Regions from separate parts of the Virgibacillus alimentarius genome, predicted to be linked through region 2. Evidence: a T-box and tRNA genes for the amino acid it is inferred to sense, from the RefSeq annotation. Region 2 holds a T-box; the other holds one or more tRNA genes.
The links. The T-box of region 2 lies ahead of alaS (alanine--tRNA ligase). A T-box ahead of a tRNA ligase gene usually reads a tRNA of that ligase, here a tRNA-Ala.

Region 1: it has a tRNA-Ala gene. The T-box ahead of alaS (alanine--tRNA ligase) is inferred to sense a tRNA for this amino acid. The anticodon was not compared.

Annotation. Positions count from the first base shown of each region.
Region 1 is NZ_JAGIKX010000015.1:45,811-54,911, forward strand. It holds gene J2Z81_RS09075 (dicarboxylate/amino acid:cation symporter) at 1-220, shown strand, start outside; gene J2Z81_RS09080 (HAD family hydrolase) at 307-1,095, shown strand; gene arcC (carbamate kinase) at 1,133-2,071, opposite strand; gene J2Z81_RS09090 (cation diffusion facilitator family transporter) at 2,330-3,223, shown strand; gene J2Z81_RS09095 (hypothetical protein) at 3,336-4,355, shown strand; partial or broken gene J2Z81_RS16210 (Rep family protein) at 4,707-4,958, shown strand; gene J2Z81_RS16215 (hypothetical protein) at 4,924-5,217, shown strand; gene J2Z81_RS09105 (hypothetical protein) at 5,207-5,374, shown strand; gene J2Z81_RS16220 (lipoprotein) at 5,462-5,584, shown strand; partial or broken gene J2Z81_RS09115 (IS110 family transposase) at 5,910-7,146, opposite strand; tRNA gene J2Z81_RS09120 (tRNA-Ala) at 7,798-7,870, opposite strand; gene J2Z81_RS09125 (small acid-soluble spore protein P) at 8,009-8,161, opposite strand; gene J2Z81_RS09130 (cold-shock protein) at 8,412-8,612, shown strand; gene J2Z81_RS09135 (manganese-dependent inorganic pyrophosphatase) at 8,719-9,101, opposite strand, start outside.
Region 2 is NZ_JAGIKX010000002.1:101,436-110,536, forward strand. It holds gene alaS (alanine--tRNA ligase) at 1-2,110, opposite strand, end outside; T-box leader at 2,183-2,399, opposite strand; gene J2Z81_RS02675 (AI-2E family transporter) at 2,472-3,539, opposite strand; gene J2Z81_RS02680 (hypothetical protein) at 3,587-3,775, opposite strand; gene recD2 (SF1B family DNA helicase RecD2) at 3,860-6,190, opposite strand; gene J2Z81_RS02690 (tetratricopeptide repeat protein) at 6,208-6,876, opposite strand; gene mnmA (tRNA 2-thiouridine(34) synthase MnmA) at 6,949-8,061, opposite strand; gene J2Z81_RS02700 (cysteine desulfurase family protein) at 8,077-9,101, opposite strand, start outside.

The DNA of each region.
Region 1 (9,101 bases), on a different contig from region 2:
CATTGGTACAGCAGGGGTGCCTGGAGCAGGATTAATTATGCTGACGATGGTCCTAGCAGCAGTGAATTTGCCATTAGAGGGGATTGCATTAATTGCCGGGATTGATCGGATATTGGATATGATGCGTACATCTATAAATATTACTGGTGATGCATCTGCAAGTCTTATAGTAGAAGCATCCGAAAATAAAAGACAAAAGCCAGCATCATATCTTAAATGAAAAATTAAAAAAACCAACTAACAAATATCCTTATTTTGTGGTAAAATCGTTCATAAAATTAAAACGATGCACAAAAGGGGATCATGATGACAGCATATAAACTACTTTTACTGGATATTGATGGAACTATTTTAAAACCTGACCACTCTTACTCTGAATCAACAAAAGAAGCAATTTCTCAATTACAGCATCAAAATATGGAAGTTTCTTTGGCTACTGGACGCCCGCTCCATGAAATAAAAGACCTTGCTAAAGAATTAAATATTACCTCCATGATCGGATACAACGGTGCTTTTGCTATTTATAAAGACAATATTATTATTAACGAACCAATGGCTGGGAACCTAGTTAAAAAATACCTTGATATTGCCAAAAGGAATGGCCATGAAATGGTTTTATATACAAATGAGAAAAATTATTTTACTTCATTAGACAAACCGGTTGTTCAAAAATTTATTGAAACGTTTCAACTTAGGTATAATGAACTTTTCACAGAAAATGTTATGAATAATATCTTAGGTATCACAGTTATGAATGTACCTAAGGGCCAAGCCTCACTTTATGAATTAGATACAAACTTGCATCTTTCACGAGTGAATCTAAAAGGGGTTGAAGGAAGTTACGATGTAATCCGAAACAATGTTAATAAAGGCACTGCTACCGAAAAGGTACTTACTCATTTAGAGATTTCGAAAGAACAAGCAATTGCCTTTGGGGATGGTATGAATGATAAAGAAATGTTAAATGCGGTCGGAAATGGCTTTGCCATGGAAAATGCCCCTCCAGAGCTTATTCCTTATGCAACCTATACAACGACGTCCGTCTTAGACTCGGGAATATTTAATGGCCTCAAAAAGCTTGGGATCGTAAACTGATAAAAGTCAGGTAAGAACACCTGACTTTTTCCATTCATTATTTTGATATAATTGTTCCTGCTTTTTCTTCTATTGCAAGTCCAGCTTGGTCTAATGAACAAATGATAGATTTCCCACCTTGCTCTGCAAACTTAATTGCAGACTCCATTTTCGGTGCCATGCTACCGGCTGAAAAATGGCCTTCCTTTATATATTGTTTTGCCTCTTCCAAAGTAATTGCTCCCAACGCCTTTTCATTTGGTTTTCCATAATTAATATAGGCGTTTGGTACATCCGTTAAAATCATAAATTTATCTGCCTTCACTTCTGCAGCTAATTTAAAACCACTTCGATCCTTATCGATAACAGCCTCTATTCCTTGGAATGTACCATCCTCATTTTTAACTACTGGAATACCTCCTCCTCCAGAAGCAATAACTATGGCATTAGCATCTGTTAATGTTTTGATGACCTCCGAACCTAAAATGGACTCCGGTTTTGGTGAAGCAACAACCCTTCTCCATCCACGTCCTGCATCTTCTTTTACAACCCAATTCTTCTTATCAGCTAACTGCTTTGCTTCGTCCTCTGAATAAAAGACCCCAATTGGTTTCGTCGGGTTCTGAAATGCTACATCGTCTTTTGAAACTTGCGTTTGTGTCAACATACTCACAACTTGATTTTTCAATCCCATTCTTTGCAACGTATTCTTAAGTGCTTGGTCAATCATATAACCGATAAACCCTTGCGATTCTGCACTACATACATCTAAAGGAAAAGGTGGTATAACATCTTTAGCTTCTTCATGTTGAAGTAAGATATTACCCACTTGAGGACCATTACCATGCGTAATAATCACACGATGCCCTTTCTTTACGATTTGAGCAATCATTTCTGTGCTATGGTGCACATTATTTAATTGATTTTCATAATTTGCTTCCTGCTTTGGCTGCAGTATTGCGTTTCCACCTAATGCTATAAGTATCTTTTCAGACATGTCTTTTCCCCTTCCATTGTATTTCTGCAAGATATGACAAATAATTTTTCTCTTTTAAAACGTATTTAGGAAAGAGAAAATGATATCGAAATATTTTTTCAAAAAATTTAATACTCCTACTTTGTGAAGAGCCTTTTATTTTAGTCTTATCCAACATTATAGCATATCTATTACTATGTTATGTACAGTGAATAACGTTGCTATAGACCCATTCATACTTCATTTGATAAGCTATAGAAGATGAAAGGCGGTGGTCAATTGAGAAAAAATTCTCGTCCAATTATTATAGCTACTTGGGTTGGAATTATTGCTAATGCATTACTTACAGTGATGAAGGGAATTGGTGGAGTAATTGCGGGAAGTCGTGCGCTTTTGGCGGATGCCGTCCATTCTGCTTCAGACATCGCTGGATCAATTGTTGTTCTATTTGGTGTAAAAATTGCAATTAAGCCACCGGATGAGGAACACCCTTATGGACATGGGAAAGCGGAGAATATCGCTTCGATTATTGTAGCGCTATTACTACTTGTCGTTGGGATCGAAATTAGTATTTCCTCTATAAAAACGTTTTTTGGAGAGACACCATCCGCCCCTAGGAAATTAGCACTTATTATCATTATAATTTCTATCCTAGTAAAAGAAGCCCTCTTTCATTACAAGCATTATTTAGGTAAAAAATACACCAGCTCTGCTCTAATTAGTGAAGCTTGGCACCATCGTTCAGACTCCCTGTCATCGTTTGCTGCTTTACTTGGGATTGGGAGTGCAATGTTGGGTGAGTACTATCACCTCCCCTTTCTTATCTACGGAGACGCAATCGCTGGAATTATAGTATCTCTTATTGTAATCAAAGTGGGATACGATCTTGCCAAAGAATCTTCTAACATTATGATGGAAAAAGTACTTGATAAGAAAGATGCAATGAACTACAGACAAACGGTTAAAGAAATTAATGGTGTCCTTCATATCGATCAAATGTACGCACGTACGCATGGGAGTTATGTTGTGATTGATATTAAAGTCAGCGTTGATTCTGAACTTACAGTTAAAGCAGGACATGATATTGCGAAAGAAATTAAACAAACACTTCTGACAAAGTATAACGATATTGAAGATGTCCTTGTTCATATAAATCCATATAATAAAGAGTAATCAATGGTTCTTTCCTAAGAAAGGGCCATTTTATTTAAAATACTGAAATATTGATATATTCTTAATGGTATTCCATAATATATAATAGAAAAATAAAAAGGGAGTGTAGCCAATGAATAGCTTATTCCGAAAAAAAGAAGAATGGTTTACATTTTATGATGGAAAAGGAAACCCAATAGAACGAAAGACAGAAATACGTTATGATCCGCTTACAGAAGAATCATCTCGTATTGTTTTTGATCCTGGTATGTCTCTAACACCCCCGGACTATACAGAAGCTGCAAAACAAACATCAGGAAAAAACTGCCCATTTTGCCCTGAAAACGTACATAAACTTACACCCACTTTTCCTAAAGAAATTGCAGAGAACGGAAGAATTTCTCATGGGCAATCAATCGTCTGTCCTAACTTATTTCCTTATAGCAAGCATAATGGAGTCGTTATTTTTTCCGAAGATCATTATGTTCCTCTTTCTGATTTTACAAACTCTATGATAAAGGATGCATTTACAGCCGCACAAACTTATATTAAACAAGTAATGACAGTTGAAAAAAAACCATTATTCGCTTCAATCAACTGGAATTACTTGCCGTATTCAGGAGGAAGCATTCTTCATCCGCATTTACACGTCATCGTTTCAGAATCTGCAACAAATTATCAAAGACTTATGGAAACAAAAGCAAGAGAATTTACAAAAACACATAATAAAGAATATTTTACCTATCTCTATGAAACAGAAAAAAAGGAAGGAACACGCTGGATTGGGGAAAAAGGAAATATAGCTTGGATGCACGCCTACGCTCCAAAAGCACACAACGATTTTATAGCTGTTTTTCCTAACAAAATCTCATTTCAAGATATAAAAGAAAAAGACTGGGATGACTTTGCTCAAGGTCTGCAAGCTATACTTGCAACATTAGACGAGCAAGGACTTGCAAGCTTTAATATGATGCTGAATTTCTCAAAAGAAGCAACTCCTATTCATGCACGTCTTACACCACGTCTTACGCTTGGTGACCTTCATACCAGTGACATAAATTTTTTCCAAATGCTTCAAGAAGAACCATTAACATATAAGATACCAGAAGATATCGCAGAAAAGGCTCGCATACATTTTTCAAACATAAATTAAAGTTTCCTAGTAGGGGCTTGCCTTCCCCTACTAAATTTTCAGTACTTATGTTATTTTGTCTGTTCTATGGGGATGGGGCATTGATAAACAGTAACTGACTTACATGATTAGTAGGTGCTGGAATATGTTAAATTGGTATTTCGGTAATATTGTTTGCATCACATCAACCATTATCTTGTTAAAGTAATTAAATCTTATGAAAGTTTATTTCCATTTCCCTATTAAAAAGCTACCAATAATTTGTTGTACAGTTATTATACACCAAAATAATATGTCTAATAACAAAAATAAAAAGATGAACGTGTAAGGAATTGGACTTTTGTTGTTTATCCCGAAAGTGCGCCTGAAAATTGGCGTGAAATAGTTAGTGAACTGCGTACACCTTGGATTGAAAGTCCGTTACATGATAAAGATGTTAACCCAGATGGAGAACTTAAAAAAGTCCATTGGCATGTAATGATGATGTTTCCAGGGAATAAGAGCTTTAAACAAATTGAATCTTTAACAAAGAAATTGAATGCTCCTGTTCCGCAAAAAGTTGCAAATACAAAAGGTATGATTCGGTATTTTGCACATATGGAAATATCAATACAACAAAAATGATATTGTTGCTCATTGTGGTGCTGATCTAAGTCAGTTGTTAGAAGTTACAAAGATTGAAAGATATACATTGATACGTGAAATGATGAAGTTTGTTCGAGATAATAATATTATAGAGATGATGGATTTATTAGATTATGCAATGGAAGAAAGGTTTACGGACTGGTTTCCGTTGCTTTGTGATAACTCTGCCTACATCATGGATTCATACATAAAATCGAATAGGTATAGAACCGAGGGGAATGAAAGAAATGACCGATAAATTAAAGGAATTTGAGAAAAAAGTGCAAAATGCAGACAATGCCCCATTGATTGATTCGCTTATAGACCATGCGAAAAAAGCAGATGAAAACATTGATTACTACGAAGCCACAAAGATTATAAAACATGAAATCCTGAAGCGGTTGAAAAATCAATAATGTTCTTCCGCAAACGACCCAGATTGTTATACAAATTTTATCAGATGCAATTCAGCTTATAGAGTTAAAGTAAGGAGGAACTAAAAGATGAAAAAAATAACTGTTATATATTTCTTGTTGTTTCTTATTATTTTAACTGGGTGTAATAGCATAAAATCGAATGATCAAAATATTACGGAGGAAAAGGCAAAGCAAATAGTTATAGATTAACGCTCAAGAGAGTGTTGTGGTGACGCGGAAATTATAACAATAATTTCTAAAACCAATAAATATATAATCCAATGGGAAATTGACTCCCTTAAAGAGGAGGGAACAGATAGCATTCATAAGAAAACTAGTAAAATAAAAGCGATTGAATCGACTCGCGGTACCTGCAAGATTAAATAGTGTGGCTTATTCAGCTAAACCAGCTAATAGTTGTCAATATTTTTCTGTGAAAAATATAGAACTTACATGATATACTAAAATTGGGTATGCCAAATAACCTTCCTTTACTTAACTGGAAGAATTTGCACTATTTACCTAAGATTGCTATTTAAGCTACATCTTCAAAAGGTGTTTTATTTTTTAATAATGCATAAATCCAATGTAAAAGCTTATTCGCACAAGCAATAACAGCTACTCTAAAGGGTTTTCCTTCTTCACGTTTCTTGTCGTAAAAATCTCTTAGTCTTTTATTTCTAGGGATAATTTCATCACCTGATTTTTGTTTACGGGAATCCCTTATACCGCATTGTACAGCCATAAATAGTGCTTGTCTCAATCTGCTGGATCCTCTTTTGGTGATACGGTTTATAGAAGCAGTAAACCTGCCAGAAGAGTATACACTAGGATCTATTCCAGCGAAGGCAACTAGCTTTTTAGGGTGATTAAACCGTTCTATTTCTCCGATTTCGGAAATGATTGTTGCCGCAATCTTTTCTCCAATACCAGGGATAGACTGGATAATCTGATATTCTTCAATTTCTTTTGCGAGGGCTTCTATTTCTACTGCTAATTTTGATAGATGCTCTTATATTGAAGAACAATGTTGATAAACATTTTTAGGTTAAAGATATGACTTTGGTACAAATTGTTTTGAAACGGATTCCGCAATGCAGCTTCTCTCAGTTTTAGTGCTTTTTCTGCGGCCCATTTCTCTGAGCGCCTTGTACATAATTCTGAGATTTTATCTGTTAGCGCAGACTCACTCACACATAAAACGTCTTCTGAAGTTGGGAAATGTAATAGAGTCTGTAAAGATACTTTTGAATAGAGATTGTTAAAGACACCTCTGTATTCAGGAAATACCTGATCTAAAATTGACTGTAACTGCAACTTTGTTTGTGCGGCGGTGCTTGAAATATTTTCTTGCTGCCTTGTAAGATACGAAGGTTTAGGAGTTGAATCCCTCTCTTTTTATGCGGCTCTAACTCCTCTTTATAATATAATTGACATAGATGATAGGCATCGATTGCGTCAGTCTTTACCTTCCGTAAATTTGTACTTTTAGATCGATGAGAAATGAGGGGGTTAACAATAATATAGACATATTGCTGTTCCTCTAAAAATTCAATAACAGGAGTATGATAATGTCCCGTTGATTCTAAAATAACCGAAGGTTGCTTTCCGTCAGCCAATTTCTCAATATCTTTTAGAAATTCTAATAAACTTCCTAAACCATCTAGAGTATGTTTAACACTAAAGCTCTTACGATATGGCTGATTCTTATCTAAAAAGGCTTGAACCTGGCTTTCTCCTTTGGAAACATCCAAACCTACAACTGGATTCATATTTAAATCTCCTCCTCAAAAAAGTAATAAATTAGTCGGTAACCCCTAAAGCTGCTTGTAATGTCATAGGTTCTCTTGTTAAACGGGATCATTGTCCCAACCAGCCCAAAACATGTTTATACAAGTAGGGGGTGAACAGTTTTGCGGACGGGATCAAGTCCCACGGGCGCTACGTTCTACCCCGACTACCGTTATAATACGACCCTATAAGAAAAGGTCAACCAGAAATATCTGGTTAACCTTATATTACGAACGGGCGCGTTTGTTGAAGAAAAGATACGAGAGATTTTTCTTGTATCTTTTTTATTTTGAGTGGTTTTGTCCGCTAAACTAAAATACCGAAAGCGTGCTATTTTTAGTTTTGCTGAGTACGGCTTTCGGTACGAAAATTGCAGCGGACAAAATGGAAATTAGCAAGGGTTTAAGGTGGAGATTTTTTGAGCGAACTTCTCAAAAAATACTACCTGTCCTTTGCTAATTTTTAAACGGGCACGAGAGCAAAACCCCCCTTTTGCTGCTACCGGATACAATATTTATTCCACGATGTGCTCATGATGGATGCCAAACATCCAGATAACAAAGAATATTTTTAGTAATTTGATTCAATAAGAAAACGCCTACACACCTAGATGTATAAGCGTTTAAGAGGGATGGAGCATATCGGGCTTGAACCGATGACCTCTTGCGTGCCACGCAAGCACTCTCCCAACTGAGCTAATGCCCCATATTATTATTTTTTCGATCCAAATTATATTATATAATGTTTTATTAAAAATAGTCAAGGTGTAAGCGAAAAAATATTGATCTAATGCATTTTGAAGACAGTTTAAAACTGCCTTCAAAATATAATTCATTGTATTCATTACATATCATGCGATGCACCTTTGTTTTGACGCGAATGATTTCTATTTTTGACTTTTTTTGAACCATCAAGTGGCTCTCCATATGGTTGCTGCGGGCTTCGTGGTAGATTAGGATGTTCCTGCTGTTTCGGACCTTTTGGTTTTCCACCCATGCTTATTCCTCCTTTTCTCCATTATATAGATAGCTTTAAACCCATGAGGTGCATTTATTCATGTTTTACACAAACACTAAACTTTATGGGGCATTGATTTTTTAAATGTATAATTGCTTATTTAGTGGGCTATACTAACAATAAATATTGTTCGATTGCGCTATAAATAACTTTTAAAGGTTATCGTCTTGAACTATTCAGCAGAACAAAATAACAATAAATGTGATAATTACACTTGGAGGAATGAAAGATGAACACAGGTAAAGTAAAATGGTTTAATGCAGAAAAAGGCTTCGGTTTTATAGAAGTTGAAGACGGAGATGACGTATTTGTACATTTCTCCGCAATTCAAGGAGAAGGCTTTAAAACTTTAGACGACGGTCAAACAGTTACCTTTGAAATTGAAGAAGGTGCTCGTGGGCCACAAGCAGTAAATGTTATAAAACAATAGCAAAAAAGTTTCTCCTGATTTAGGAGAAACTTTTTAGTTTTAAACGAAGAAAGGCTATATCACAGGGAACAGATCATTCCCTTATGATATAGTCTTTTGATGTAGCTTAGTTTGTAAATGCATCCGTTAATTTTGTAACAATTTGCTTTTTGCGTGAAACGACCCCTTTTAAAAATGCACGGTTATTAACTAGTGTTTCACCAAACGCTTTTTCAACATTATTCTTTGCATTCCCCATCGCAAGTACTTCTGAATCATTGTTTAAAATATCTGTTACAACAAACAAAAATAACGCCAGATCTTTTTCCTTCACAATATTTTCAATTTCAGCTTCTATATCTGTTTGCATTTCATAGATCTCGCTGGCATCAACCGTGTTTATTTGAGCAATCTCTACGTTTGCACCATCAAGAGAGAAATTTTTGGCATCCATGGTAAGTAATTCTCTAATTGATTTATCACTTAAATCTGCTCCGGCTTTCAGCATTT
Region 2 (9,101 bases):
TCTTACTTGTAACAGCCTCAATTCTTCTTGTCCCAGCTCCAATTCCACTTTCACTGATAATCTTAAATAACCCTATTTCAGCAGTGTTTTGTACGTGACATCCTCCACATAATTCAATACTGTAATCACCAATTTGAACAACGCGGACAATACTGTCATATTTTTCTCCGAATAAAGCCATTGCTCCCATCGCTTTAGCTTCTTCTATCTGTTTTCGATCAATAATAAGTGACAACGAATCCCAAATTTTCCCATTAACGATTTGCTCAATACGTTCTAATTCATCTGTTTGAACCGTTCCAAAATGAGTAAAATCAAATCGTAGGCGATCAGGTCTTACAAGCGAACCTGCTTGATTTACATGCTCTCCTAATACATCTTTGAGCGCTTGATGAAGTAGATGTGTTGCTGTATGATTTTTCACCACTCCATTTCGAAATTCTTTCTCTACAATTGCGGTTACTTTATCATCTGTTTGCAATCTTCCTTCTGTTATTTTTACACGATGAATATGTTGTCCTTCTGGTGCTATTTGCACATCTTTTACATAAGCAGCAGCATGATCAGTATAAATCCATCCTTGATCGCCAATTTGTCCACCACTCTCTGCATAGAAAGGAGTTTCTTGTAATATAATGTATGCTTCTTCTTCCTCATCAGCAGAATTTGTAATTTGTTGATTGGTAATAATTGTCGATATAACCGTGTTTGTTTCTTGTTGACTATACCCAATAAACTTACTTTCTACTTCAAGATCACCTAACAGTTCATCTTGTACGTGCATGGAATCAACTTGCTGGCGTGCATTCCTTGCTCGCTCCCGCTGTTTTTCCATTTCTTCCTGGAAACCTGCCTTATCGATGGAAAAACCATGTTCAGCGACATACTCCTCTGTCAGCTCTTTCGGAAATCCATACGTATCATAGAGTCGGAACACTTCCACGCCAGGAAAAATAGTTTTCCCGTTCTTTTTTTCTCTTTCTAAGATGGATTCTAATATTTCTAATCCAGCATGTAGTGTTTCATGAAATCGTTCTTCCTCATGTTTAATAATATTTTCAATATATTCTTTTTTCTTGCTGATTTCCGGATAGGGATCCTTCATTATTTCTCCCACAGTAGCTACTAGCTTATACATAAATGGTTTGTCAATTCCGATCTGCTTAGCAAAACGCACCGCACGTCGAATTAATCTCCTTAATACATAGCCCCTTCCTTCATTGGATGGAAGCGCACTGTCACCAATCGCAAAAGTTACTGTTCTTATATGATCAGCAATAACTTTATAGGCTGTATCATCTTGGCGATCTTTGCCATATTTTTTTTGGGCTAGCTTCTCGGTTTGATGAATAATTGGCAAAAATAAGTCTGTTTCAAAATTAGTAGGTACATCTTGAATAACAGATACAATTCGCTCAAGTCCCATACCTGTATCTATATTCTTTTTTGGTAGGGGAGTATATGTATCATCCGGATTATGATTATATTGAGAAAAAACTAAATTCCAAATTTCTAAGTATCGTTCATTTTCCCCGCCAGGATATAATTCCGGATTCCCTTTATCATTTCCATAAACTTCCCCGCGATCATAGAATATTTCAGTGTTTGGGCCACTTGGTCCCTCGCCAATATCCCAAAAATTTTCTTCTAATCGTATAATGCGTTCTTCAGGCAATTGAATATCTTTAAGCCAGATATCAAATGCCTCATCATCTTCAGGATGTACCGTTACGGAAAGTAATTCCGGATCAAATCCTATCCATTTATCACTAGTTAGAAATTCCCATGCCCACTCTATTGCTTCTTTTTTAAAATAGTTACCAATAGAAAAATTACCTAGCATTTCAAAAAAAGTGTGGTGCCTTGCGGTATATCCGACATTCTCAATATCATTCGTCCGAATCGATTTTTGTACATTTACGATGCGGGGATTCTCTGGTATTATTCGACCATCAAAATACTTTTTTAGTGTAGCCACGCCACTATTGATCCATAATAAAGTAGGGTCCTCTTTTGGTACTAGGGATGCACTTGGTTCAATCTGATGTCCTTTTTCTTTAAAAAAGTCTAAAAACATCTGCCTAATTTGTGAAGATGTTAATGTTTTCATTTCCTTTACCTCCATAAAATCACATATATGTTAGTTAATAAAAATAAAAAATCTCCTCTCTGCGAATATACTTGCAGGGACGAGATTTGGTCGCGGTACCACCCTATTTATGAACGAAACTACATGCGTTCATCACTTTGAGCATCGTAACGGTGTGACACCGACGGGGATTAGCCGTACTTCAGTTTAGCTTTCCATAGAACCTTATTTAGGATTTTTCGCAGCCTTAGAAAATCCCTCTCTTTAAATAATAATTCATCTATGTACTTAGAACTTTCAACGTTTTAAAATTATACAAAGGTTTTCTTAATATATATCTCCTTTTAGATATGAAACATTGTAGGTAAATTTCAAAAAAAAGTCAATGCTCACGTCTAAATTGCCATATGTGTTTAGTCAAGACATTTAAGATGGTTAGTATTGGCACAGCTAATATCATACCAATTACTCCACTTAATTGCCCGCCTAATAATAATGCAAAGATAATCGCAATCGGATGGATATTTATACTTTTTCCTACAATATATGGTGACAGTAAATTACTCTCTATTAACTGAATGACAAAAATAGCTAGTAAAACTAATATAATTAATTTCCCGGACATTGTCAATGTAATGGCAACTGCGGGTATCGCTCCAATTATTGGCCCGAAATAAGGTATTATATTTGTAAGTCCCATGATTATTGCTAACAATAAAGCATACTTAATGTTCAATAAGTGAAATGCTATTAGAGTAGCTAAGCTTACAAATGAAGAAACAAGCAATTGCCCCCGTATATAATTTCCTAAGTTTTGATTAATTGCATGTAATACTTTATTTGATTGATTTCGGTATTTTTTTGGTATAAAGTTTTTTAAAAAATTTCTTATTTGATTATAGTCTTTAAGAATATAAAATACTAAGACAGGTATAACGGTAAGAAATACAATCAGATCAAATATCTTCGTAACGCCACCTAATAACTTTTCTAATAAATTTTCTAAAGATGTTTCAAGTTTAATAATTAGATTATCTAACTTATTGTGAACCGTCTCGGGCAAGAAAGATGTAGATTCATACAATTGATAGATCAAATCCTCATACATTTGAATTAAATGTGGTAAATGCTTGTTAAGATCTTTTAATTCATGAATAACAGCTGGATATACACTATAAATAATGCCTGCTAACCCACCAAAAAATATTATATAAATAAAAAGGATGGCTAACCCCTTTGGTATATTGTACTGATGTATTTTCTGAATTACCGGATAAAGTAAATAGGCAATTAAACAAGCGATAATAAAGGGTAAAAACAAATGCCATAAAAATGAAAAAACAGTTCCGTAGAAAGGGAACAGTTTTACGAGCAAATAGATAAATAAAAACGTAAATATTCCAGTGAGGTTCCATATTAGAAAATTAATTGCTTTGTTATTGCTAAACATCTCTCTCTCTCCTTAGCAAAAATCGTATCTGTTTTTATTGCTAAGGATTAATTAATTTTTCTTTGATCCTCAGTGAATAAATCATTTAATGAACTCAAAGAGCCGTCTGCTTCCACTTGATGGACTGTTAGTTTATTGCCCATCACTGTCATTTCAATGAAACAAGACCAACAATAAAATTGTTGTGAACCAATTTTTCCTATATCCTTACTTTTACAATTTGGGCATTGCAACATAATAACAACTCCTAATACAAGTTAAATTATTATGCTAGTTTTACCCAAATTTTAAAAAATATACATCATAATGGGGAAAAATTCTTACATGAAATCATATGGACTAATATCCTCTTCACCCGGATCCATTCTAGGTGTTTGATCAGGATAATCAAATCTTTCTATTAATAAGTGTTTCAATGAAGTATACCTTATATTTGTATCCTTCGTTTGAACCCCGCGTAAGAAGGCTTCTGGCTGACCACAAATAATCAACGAGCGTTTTCCTCTTGTAATAGCCGTATAAAGTAAATTCTTTCTTAACATCCGGTTATAGCCTGCTACAACAGGCAGTATTACGATTGGAAATTCACTTCCTTGAGATTTATGGATGGAAATACAATAGGCATGCATAAAGTTCACGTAGTCTTTGCGTTCATAGGCTACTTCTTTATCCTCAAACAAAATAACCAGTTGCTCTTTGTGATCTTTATTCTCATCTTCTTCAAATATCGCTACGATTTCTCCAATATCGCCATTAAAAACCCCATCTTCAGGTTGGTTTACTAATTGAATTACCTTATCGCCTACTCGATATGTGACATCATTAAATTTCTTCTCTCTTTTTCTGGAATTTTTAGGGTTAATTAATTGTTGTAAAGATTTATTAATGATTGTAATTCCGGCTTGTGAACGATACATTGGTGCAAGTACTTGAATATTTTTTAAATCAATACCCTTATCTTTAGCTTTTATATATATTTTTGTTATAACATCAATCATATGGTGCTCTTGGCAAGGAATAAAACTGAAATCTTGATCATTTTTTAATTCAGATCGATTGCAAGTATCATTTTTAATATGATGAGCGAGTTGTATTATCTTCGATCCTTCCTGTTGACGGTATACCTCATTTAAACGGACAGAAGGTAATAATTCACTTCGAAGTAAGTCAGAAAGTACCTGACCTGGTCCAACAGATGGTAATTGGTCTTCATCTCCAACTAATAATACTTGCATATCATCAGGTATTGCTTTAAATAAGTTGTTAGCTAGCCAAATATCTACCATCGAAAACTCGTCGACAATTAAAAATTTACCCGAGAGTGGTTCTTCTTGATTTTTTTCAAATGCATTTTTCCCATCCCAACCTAGTAAACGATGAATGGTAACCGATGGTATACCTGTTGACTCATGTAAGCGTTTTGCAGCACGCCCAGTTGGGGCAGTTAAGATGAATGGATAATCTTCCTTCTTTTCATAAGTAGTCATATCGATTGGAATATCATGAATCACACTATATGCCTTTAAAATTCCATTAACGACTGTTGTTTTTCCTGTTCCCGGACCACCTGTTACAATCATAATTTTGGAATGCAGCGCTTTATTAATTGCAGTAAATTGCTCATTACCATAACTTAAAATCTCTTTTTCTTCAATATCACCAGTTATCTTCATTAATTCAGCTAAAGTCGTTTCATGTTCTATCGGTTTTGAAATAATCCGTTTTAAGTGTGAAGCAAAGCCATCCTCTGCATAATAGAGAGATGGCAAATAAACCTTTTCCTCATAAATAATTACTGTTTTAGTTTTATTTAATTCTTTTAACCGGTTAATAATAACATCTTCTGTTAATGCATGCTCAGAATTAACTAGTAAGTTCCTGACTTTGCTCAGACAGTTATCCATCGGTAAATAAACATGCCCATCTTGAACACTTTTTTGAAGAATATATATACAACCGGCACCAATTCGGTTGGGATGTGTCAGAGATAGCCCATTTTGTTTGGCAATGCTATCAGCTGTTTGAAATCCAAAACCTTCAATATCAAAAACATATTGATATGGATCTTCTTCTAGCACAGATATTGCCTCTTCTTTATATTCTTGGTAAATTTTTTGTGCCATTTTTAGGCCTACTCCGTATTTTGCTAAATGAACAACTACATGTTCAAAACCTTGGTTTTCCTGTAACGTTTTCGATAAATTTTTTGCTGCTTCTTTTTTTAAGCCTTTAATATCTTCTAATACATTAGGATTTTTTAATATTTTACTGATCGCACTTTCTCCTAATTTTTCTATAATCCTTTCGGCTGTTTTTTTACCTATACCATAGAACAAATCACTTGATAAATAGGCAACCAATCCATCAGAAGTGTTTGGTATAAAAGTTTGATAGGAGTCTATATGATATTGCAAACCAAATTTAGGATGTTTTTCAATTTGACCATAAAATATATATGGCGTCCCTATTTGCAAATTGGAGAAATATCCTTTGATAACTATTTCTTTTTCTTGGTAGTCCTCATTTGTTTCTAGTATTCTAATTTTCGCAATTGAAAAATGCTCGTTTTCGTTATGGAAGATGGTATGAAGAAGTTCTCCTTTTATATAATCGTCATCCATTCTTTTTGTGGATTCTCCATTTAGTACCATGAAAAAACCTCACTATCTTACTTTTCATTCGAATCAAGCAATTCTTTTACTTGTTTTTTTCCATTAGCTGCTAGTACATGATCAGGTTGGTTAATTAAAGCCCGATCGAAATGATGTAGTGCTTGTGTTGGATTATCATTGTAAATAGCTATTACACCTAAATTATAATGAGCATCGCTATGTTCTTGGTTTATTTTGAGTACGTTTTTAAAAGTTGAAGCAGCATCTGAAATATGCTCACTTTGCGCGAGAGATAGCCCATATTGGAAAAGTATTTCCTCATCATCAGGATTTAATTCTACTGCACGAAGCAAGTACGGCAGAGCAAGTTTATAATGCTCTTGTTTCTGGAATGCTATCCCCAACATAAAATACACGTCACATTCTTTTAACCCTAATTTGATAGCTTCTTGAAGGTTTTCAATCGCCTTCGAATAATTAGATTGCTCCAAGTATAAATTTCCCAAACCATAATATGCTGTTGCCATATTCTTATCCAATTTAATGGCACGTTCAAAAAATAACTCTGCCCTACTAAAATCATGAACATGTACTAATAAGTTTCCAAAATTAATATAGCCTATAGGGTCTTGAGGATTTTCATCAATAATTTCTGTAAAGATTTTTGCTGCCTCGTCATATTTGTGCTCTTTCATTAATTGAATCGCTTTTGTATTTTTATCCATTTCAATTCCCCTTACATCTACAGAACTACGACCGCAAGAGCCATCAGCGGTTCATAGTTCTATCTTGATAAATTAGCCAACATAGTCAAGATACTGATCACCTTTTATGATGTGATCAATCGTACCCCCGCCTAAACAAACCTCTCCGTCATAAAAAACAACAGCTTGTCCGGGAGTAATCGCCCGTTGTTGCTCAGCGAAAGTGACACGCACATTGCCGTTTTCAAGCAAATTGACTGTAACTGCACAGTCTTCTTGACGATATCGAAATTTTGCAGTGCAATGAAACATGGATTGAACTGACTCCTGATTTATCCAATTGACGTCTGAAGCAACTAACCCGTCAGAATATAATTTTTCATTTGTATAACCTTGTTCGACATATAGGATGTTTTCTTTTACGTTTTTTCCGACAACAAACCATGGATCACCTGATCCGCCAATTCCGAGACCTTGCCGTTGTCCAATCGTATAGTACATTAACCCATCATGTGTGCCTTTTTCAATTCCTGATAAAGTTTGCATTTTTCCAGGCTGTGCAGGTAAATATTCACCTAAAAACTCCTTAAAATTACGTTCACCAATAAAACATATTCCTGTACTATCTTTTTTAGTAGCCGTAACGAGTTCGTAACGTTTGGCTATTTCTCTTACCTCTAACTTTTTCATATGCCCGAGTGGGAACATTACTTTTGATAACACGTCTTCTGTTAATTGATTTAAAAAATAGGTTTGATCTTTATTCCTATCCACACCCCGAAGCATTTCAAATTTATCGTTACGATTTCTTACCTGAGCGTAGTGCCCTGTTGCTAAATAATCAGCCCCAAGTGAAAGGGCATGATCTAAAAATGCTTTAAATTTAATCTCTTTATTACACATTACATCAGGGTTTGGTGTTCTGCCAGCTTTATATTCATTTAAAAAATACGTAAATACCTTATGCCAATACTGTTCTTCAAAATTAACAGCATAATAAGGGATCTCTAATTGGTTGCAAACACGTACTACGTCATCAAAATCTTCTGTGGCAGTACATATTCCACGATCATCTGTATCATCCCAGTTTTTCATAAAAATTCCAACAACGTCATAGCCTTGCTCCTTTAATAGTAAAGCGGCTACAGATGAATCTACACCGCCACTCATACCGACTACGACTCGAGTATCTTCTTTTGCTTTCATGTTATCATCACCACTTTATGTTGTTAATCGTTTAATAATTTTTGCTATACGGTTTGCTGCATCCTCTACATTTTCTGTTGTATTTGCCATGCCAAAACTAAAACGAATTGAATTTCTCGTTCTTTCATTTTCTTTGCCATACAAGGCCGTTAAAACGTGAGAGGGTTCAACAGATCCAGCAGTACATGCACTTCCACTTGAAGCTGCAATACCAGCTAAATCAAAGTTAGTTAGAAGTTTCTCTACATTCGTTCCAGGAAAGCTAATATTAACAATGGAAGCGATCGCTGCTTCTGATGCCCCATTTATTTTATAGTTCACGCCATTTTCCGTTAAAATGGAAAGAAATTGATTTTTATACTGATTATATTTCCGGATACGTTCTTCTTTGTTTTTCATTGCCAATTCTACTGCTTTTTGAAAACCGACAGCGCTAATAACATTTTCAGTTCCAGGTCGGCGTTTTCTTTCTTGCTCTCCTCCATATTGTAGTGGATTTAATTTTACATCTTCATTAGCATATAATAATCCTATTCCTTTAGGCCCATTCATTTTATGTGATGATGCACTTAGAAGATCAATACCTAATTGCTTTATATTCATATCTAATAAACCAAATGCTTGAACAGCATCTGTATGAAAATATGCTTGATGTTCACGCAAAAGGTCTCCAATTTCCTGAATAGGTTGAATGATGCCTGTTTCATTATTAACAGACATAATTGAAACAAGAATTGTATTTGAAGTTAGAGCATCTTTCAAATCTTCTATATTAATTTGACCATCTTTATTTACAGGTAAATAAGTTACTTCAAATCCCTTTTCTTCTAAAGCTTCTGAAGTATAAAGTGCTGCATGGTGTTCTTGAGTTGTTGTAATGATATGATTTCCTTTTTGTTGGTTAGCCAATGCTGTACCTATAATTGCTAGGTTATCTGCTTCCGTGCCACCACTTGTAAAAATAATTTCCTTTTCATCAGCATGCATGCTTTTTGCTATATTACGTCTTGCTTCATCCAAATACTGGCGGGCTTTCCGAC